Regions from separate parts of the Pseudomonas anguilliseptica genome, predicted to be linked through region 2. Evidence: riboswitches for the same ligand, from Rfam matches in the RefSeq annotation. Region 2 holds a riboswitch; the other holds the start of a gene.
What was found. A riboswitch is a leader RNA that binds a small molecule or an ion and turns the genes downstream of it on or off. The one in region 2 is predicted to bind cobalamin.
Positions count from the first base shown of each region.

Region 1: another riboswitch for cobalamin. It lies ahead of cobO (cob(I)yrinic acid a,c-diamide adenosyltransferase); the one in region 2 lies ahead of BLW24_RS07330 (TonB-dependent receptor).

Region 1 is NZ_FNSC01000001.1:4,525,980-4,529,385, reverse strand. Features, by position in the region: gene BLW24_RS22055 (IS5 family transposase) at 1-631, shown strand, start outside; gene BLW24_RS22050 (MliC family protein) at 794-1,360, shown strand; cobalamin riboswitch at 1,428-1,669, shown strand; gene cobO (cob(I)yrinic acid a,c-diamide adenosyltransferase) at 1,780-2,391, shown strand; gene BLW24_RS22040 (cobyrinic acid a,c-diamide synthase CobB) at 2,388-3,406, shown strand, end outside.
Region 2 is NZ_FNSC01000001.1:1,496,746-1,500,151, forward strand. Features, by position in the region: gene BLW24_RS07330 (TonB-dependent receptor) at 1-1,868, opposite strand, end outside; cobalamin riboswitch at 2,170-2,374, opposite strand; gene BLW24_RS07335 ((2Fe-2S) ferredoxin domain-containing protein) at 2,535-3,251, opposite strand; gene BLW24_RS07340 (IS5 family transposase) at 3,347-3,406, shown strand, end outside.

The DNA.
Region 1 (3,406 bases), 3.0 Mb from region 2:
CGGCATCCTGGCCGTCATCAATGGCTATCTTGGCGACCGTGGCCTGTCGTTGCGCCAAGGCACCATCGTCGATGCCACGCTGATCAATGCGCCGAGTTCGACCAAGAACAAGGACGGCAAACGCGACCCAGAGATGCACCAGGCCAAGAAGGGCAACCAATACTACTTCGGCATGAAGGCGCACATTGGCGTGGATGACGAGTCGGGGCTGGTACACAGCGTGGTAGGCACGGCGGCCAACGTGGCGGATGTCACTCAGGTCGACAAGTTGCTGCACGGCGAGGAAAACGTGGTGTGCGCCGATGCGGGTTATACCGGTGTCGAAAAGCGCCCCGAACATGATGGGCGCGAGGTGATCTGGCAGGTTGCTGCCCGCCGCAGCACCTATAAGAAGCTGGGTAAGAGCAGCCCGCTGTACAAAGCCAAACGCAAGATCGAGAAGGCCAAGGCCCAGGTGCGCGCCAAGGTTGAGCACCCGTTCCGGGTGCTCAAGCGTCAGTTCAGTTATGTAAAGACACGCTTCCGTGGCTTGGCCAAGAACACGGCGCAACTGGTGACGCTGTTCGCGCTGTCGAACCTGTGGATGGCACGCCGACATTTACTGACCAATGCAGGAGAGGTGCGCCTGTAATGCGGGAAATGGCTGCCGCGAGCTACTCGCGGCGGCTAAAAACACAGAAATGAATGGGTAATCTGATCGTTTTTGATCGATTTGCCGCTTTCAAAATCGGCGGGGCTGAAGTCAGCCAGAAATACATGGCTACTTCAGACCATCCCTAAGCGTTTTGCCCTTTTGGCTCTGCTCGGCCTGCCGTTAGCGACCCTGCAGGCGGCTGAGCCATCGTTCAGCTGCACCAAGGTAGAGGCTGGCAGTATCGAGGCGCTGATTTGTCAGACGCCTGCTCTGGCCGAACTTGATCAGAAAATGTCGGATATTTATCAGCAGGCTTCGGCCAAGGCCGCAAACCAGCATCCTCCCGTACTCAAGGCTGAGCAGCGAGGTTGGATAAAAGGCCGCAATGACTGCTGGAAGGCCGCTGACCGTGAGCAGTGCGTAGCCGAGAGCTATCGCCTGCGGATTGCCGAACTGCAGGCGCGCTACGCGTTACTGAAAGGGACCGGTCCGGTGCATTTTCAATGCGATGGCCTGCCAGCCAAGGAAGTCATCGTCACCTACTACCCCACCGAGCCTGGGACCCTGCTGGCCGAGTTTGCTGACAGCGTGTCGTTGATGTATCAGCAGCCTGCAGCCAGCGGCAGTAAATATCAGGGGCGCAATGAATCATTCTGGGAGCACCAGAGTGAGGCGACCGTGGTGTGGGGCTATGGCTCGCCCGAGATGAAGTGTCAGGCCAAGTAACCCTGGTGGCTTAAGCCGTCTGCGCTAAATGGCGCATTCGTTTGACGCTTAATCGCGAACTCTCTACCCTTCGCGCCTTGTAACAGGTGCCCCGAACGCTGTGCGTGTGTGGGGTGAAACTGGGAAGTCGGTGCGCTGTGCGTGTGAACGCCCGCTATTCCGACGCTGCCCCCGCAACGGTAAGTGAGTCAAACGCCGCAAGTGCCACTGTGCTCAAGCATGGGAAGGCGCGGCATAGAGCCTGCTAGGTTCTGAGAACCTCAAGGTTCGCTCACAAGCCCGGAGACCGGCCTGTTGCAGTCCACGGCATCGCGGAGGGCGATGGCTGGCGTGTGGTTTGCGCTGTGCGTGGCCCCGCGCTTTCCCTGTCCTCGCATGCTTTTTCCAGCCAGATCGCCCTGTGGCGGTGGAGCAGTGCGATGACTGAATCGATTGAGCGTGACGCCCGGCACAAGGCGCGCATGGCCCGCAAGAAAGCCCTGATCGATGAAAAGATTGCCCAGGCCCAGGACGAATACGGCCTGCTGCTGGTGCACAGCGGCAATGGCAAGGGCAAGAGCAGCAGCGCTTTCGGCATGGTCGCGCGTGCCTTGGGCCATGGCCTCAAGGTCGGCGTGGTGCAATTTATCAAGGGCGCGGCCAGCACCGGCGAGGAAAGCTTCTTCCGCCGTTTTCCCGATGAAGTCAGTTATCACGTAATGGGTGAGGGCTTTACCTGGGAGACTCAGGATCGTCAGCGCGATATCGATAAGGCCCATGAGGCCTGGGCGGTGGCGGCGCAGCTGCTGAATGACCCGGCCATCGGTCTGGTGGTGCTCGATGAGCTGAATATCGCGCTGAAATATGGCTACCTGGAACTCGACGCGGTGCTCGCCGATATTGAAGCGCGTCCGCTGCTGCAGCATGTGGTGGTGACCGGTCGTGGCGCGCTGCCTGGGATGGTCGAGGCAGCGGATACCGTCACCGAAATGAGCCTGGTCAAGCATGCGTTCAAAGCCGGGGTTAAAGCACAAAAGGGAGTGGAGTTTTGAGCAGCGCCCGCTCTTGCCCCGCCTTATTGATCGCAGCTCCCGCTTCCGGCCAGGGTAAAACCACGGTAACCGCTGCCTTGGCGCGTTTGCATGCACGCCAAGGCAAGCGCGTGCGGGTGTTCAAGTGCGGCCCGGACTTTCTCGACCCGATGATTCTCGCCCGCGCCAGCGGTGCGCCGGTGTATCAGCTTGACCTGTGGATGGTCGGCGAAGCCGAGAGTCGTCGTCTGCTCTGGGAGGCGGCAGGTGAGGCCGATCTGATTCTGATCGAAGGGGTGATGGGGCTGTTCGATGGCACGCCCTCTGCGGCCGACCTGGCCCGGCACTTTGGCGTGCCGGTGCTGGCGGTAATCGACGGTTCGGCCATGGCGCAGACCTTCGGCGCCATGGCCCATGGCCTGGCAACGTTCCAGCCCGATTTGCCGTTCTCCGGGGTGCTCGGTAATCGGGTTGGCAGTGCGCGGCATGGCGAGATTCTGCGTGATGCTCTGCCAGCCTCGATCCGCTGGTACGGCGCGCTGCCGCGCAGCGCCGAAGTTGGTTTGCCAAGCCGCCATCTGGGTCTGGTGCAGGCGGGGGAGCTGGCCGACCTGGATGCGCGCCTGGACGCCGCCGCCGATGCCTTGGCCGCCAGTGCCGATACCAGCCTGCCGCCGCCGGTCAGCTTCGCCGCGCCTGAGCAGGTAAGGCCCGCGCCGTTGCTTAAGGGCGTGCGGATCGGCGTGGCGCGCGACAGCGCCTTTGCCTTTCTCTATCAGGCCAACCTCGATTTGCTGGGCGAACTGGGTGCTGAATTGGCGTTCTTTTCGCCGCTCAGCGATCAGCAACTGCCCGATATCGACAGCCTCTATCTGCCTGGCGGCTACCCGGAGCTGCACCTGGCCGCACTTGAAACCAACCAGCCCATGGCCGAATCGATTCGCGCGCACCATGCTGCCGGAAAACCGATCCATGCCGAGTGCGGCGGGATGCTCTATCTGCTCGACAAACTGACCGATAAACAGGGCGTCAGTGG
Region 2 (3,406 bases):
TGCACCTGCTCGCTCAGCGCCTTGCTCAACCACAGGTTGGCGGTGCGCCGTGGCACGTTGGTCGGCCGATTGCCGCTGCGGTCACCACCGGCCTCGCGGAAGTCGTCGTACTCGGCACGCACCAACGCGGCGTTGGCCGACACCTGCCAACCCTGCCCCAGCGCCAGTTCCAGAGTAGCTTCCAGACCGTCGGATGACTGCTGGCCGATCTGCTCGGTCGGCGCGGTCGGGGTGGCACGGCTGAGCAGCTTCTCCTTGACGATATGGTAAGCGGCCAGCGTCCATTCGCCCTGGCCATTCCAGAACGCCTGCTTGAGGCCGATCTCGGTCTGCTTGGCCTCGCTCAGGTCGAACTGCTGCTGCGTCGGATTGAGCGTCAGCAGGTTGCTCACGCCCTCGGTGCTGGTGGCGTACTGGCCGTACAGCGACAGCTCTGGCGTAACCTCGAAGACCAACCCGGCGCGCCAGTTATCGCCCGTCAGGCTGCGGTCGGCACTGCTGTCGGCCAGCAGGTTGTCGCGCTGGATATGCACCTGATCGCGGCGCACACCGCTGACCAGCGACAGGCGGTCGGTCAGCTGGGTGCGGTTCTCTGCGAACAGCGAGAACTGCCGCGCCAGGTTGCGCTCGCGCGGGCCATAACCCAGCGGATCGGTGCTCTGATACTGGCCGCCACCGCTGCCGGCAAGCGGCACCGTGTCAGTGAAGCTGCTGGAAAAATCGTGCTGACGGGCGAAGTGGATGCGGTTGTAATCCACGCCCACCACGGTGCGACTATCCAGGCCGAACAGGGCGTGTTCCAGGGTGAAGGTCTGGCGATCGCCGACCTGCTCCTGGGTGTGCTTGATCTCGTAGAAGTCGCTGCGCTTGACCTGATCGCCCGGCTGCCAGCGGTAGGACTCGGCATTGCGCCAGTAGCGCTGGGTCTTGATGTAGTAGAGCTGGTTACTGGCGGTCAGGGCGTCATTGATCCGCCAGTCGCTGACCAGTCGGGTGATCTGATCGTTGTAGCGAACCTCGGCGTTATCGACGTTGTAATTGCGCTCGCGCAGGCTCTCGCGATACTTGCCCGCGACCAGCGGCGTGCCCAGGTAGCGCTGCGGGTCCTGATCGCCCTGATCATGGGACAGGGTAAAACTCAGCGCATCGCTGGCATCCCAGCGCAGGGCGGCGCTGAGCGCCTGGCTCTGCGACTCGCCGTCATCGACCCAGCCATTGCTGGCCTGCTGATTGAGGTTGAGGCGGTAGCTCAACGCATCGCTGAGCGAGCCACCGCTGTCCAGCGCGGCCTGGCGACGGTCGTCGCTGCCGTAGCCGATACGCAGCTGGTTGCTGATGGCGCCGCTAAACGGCTTTTTCGGCACCACGTTGATCACCGCGCCGGTCGCGCCTTCACCGTAGAGCACCGAGGCAGGGCCGCGCAGCACGTCAACGCGCTCCACCGACCAGGTGTCGACCGGGAAGGTCACGGTGCCGGCCCCGACATACTGGCGGGTGCCGTCGTACAGCTGCATGGTCGCGCTGTGCCCGGTAAAGCCGCGCGCCGACAGTGCGGTGCCGCCATTGCCGGGGCTGCCGATGCTGCTGATGCCAGGGGTGCGGGTGACCGCGTCCTGTACGCTGAGGTTGTTGCGCCCGCGCACCTGCGCGCCGCTCAGGCTGCTGGTGCTGGCCGGGGTTTGCAGAGCCGTCAGGCCCAGGCGCGAACCGCTGCTGGTGGGCGTATGCAGATCGCTTTCGCCCTCCGCAGCAACCTTGACCTGCACGGTCGTGGCCGGCAGATTGACCGGGGACTCGCCCGCCACAGCCGTACCGACCAGGCACAGGGCAAGGGAAACAGAGAGTTGAGACAGGGGATAGCGCGCCATGATGCTTCCATCGCAAAAGGGATAGGCACGGCAATCCCGATGGAAACGCGCAACAGCAAAACACGGGCGCACAGGCACCCACGATCGGCGTCAACGCCCGCCCACCGCGGGTTGCCAAACAGTTGGGAGTTGCCGCTGCGTGCTAAACGCAGCGGCTAGATAACCCTAAGAACCTGTTTACGATCTCGCGAGCTAGAGCCAGACAAGGCAGAAATGACCAAGGGCGCGGAGTTTACTGGTTGTAAATGAGCAGCCCGAGGTCATTTCTAACGCCGGATGGCCGACGCGCAGCAGATCGTAAACAGGTTCTAAGAATCAGGCCGGTCTCCGGGCTTACGAGGGTCATGACGTCATCGCCTTCCCATGCAGAAACTGCACAGTGGCATCGTGATGACGTCGCTCGCTTACCGTTGCGGGGGCAGCGTCGGACTGGCCCAAAGGGCGCACCGACTTCCCGTTTAACCTCACGCACGGCGGCGTGAGACACCTGAAACGGCGCGGATATGACCATCCGCGCCGGCACAAGTCAAGGCATCAGCTCGACAAGGCCAGCCGCTCAAGGGCGAGGGTTACATCTGTGGGAGGCGCTGGGCGGCATTCCGCTTTAGCGGCGACTTCTGATAAGTGATCGAGCGGCTGTAGTCGCGGCTAAAGCCCCTCCCACACTCAGCCCTTATCAATCCGCAGCTCAGGCACGGCGCGGCCGGCCACCAGACGCTCATCGACCAGGCGGATCAGCTCGGCTTCATCGCGCACGCGGAACCACTCGCCGGCCGGGTAGAGGCTAGCGGTCGGGCCCAGATCACAGGGGAACTGGCACTGTGTACGGGTGATATGCACCCCGCCCTCGCACTCCAGTTTGCCGGCGGCCTTGAGGCGCTGACGCAGAGTTTTCCACAGGTCCAACGCACCGCGCCGGGTGCAGCGCGGGCCGTTGCACAGCAGCAGGCGCTGGGCGTGAGGCGGAATCTGCGACCAGGCGTGATGCCCCGGCACGGCGGCCACACCGACACAGGGCAGGTGCAGCTCGGGGCGTTCGATCAGTGCGCAGGCGACCTCCACCGGCAAGCCGTCGGCCTGGCCGATGGCACTGACGACAAACAGCTGCTCAGGATTGGCCTGCCGGCTTAGTTCACTGCGCAGCCAATCGAGGTGCGGGCTGCTGCTCGCAGGCTCCAGATCGATCACCAGCAGCGGCCGCTCGCCCTCGGCCACGCGCTGCCAGAGCGGCGCATAGCTTTCACTGGTGTCGACTATATCGGCCAGCGCCGCTTCCCCGCGCAGCTCAGCCAGACGGCGGCGCAGCAGCTCGGTAAACGAGCCCTCGGCAAGCTCAGGGCCGACAAACAGAATGCGGGCGTAGGGGGAAACGGACGTGGTCATGGCGGCCTCCAAAGCGGGGCGGCAGTCTAGGGATGGTCTGAAAAAGACTTCCTGATTTTGGCAAAATATCCGCACTCCACCCGCCGAGTTTTCCGATGAAGCAGATGACCTTCGCCGACGCCGAGTACGCCGGCAAGCGCAAGCAGACCCGCAAA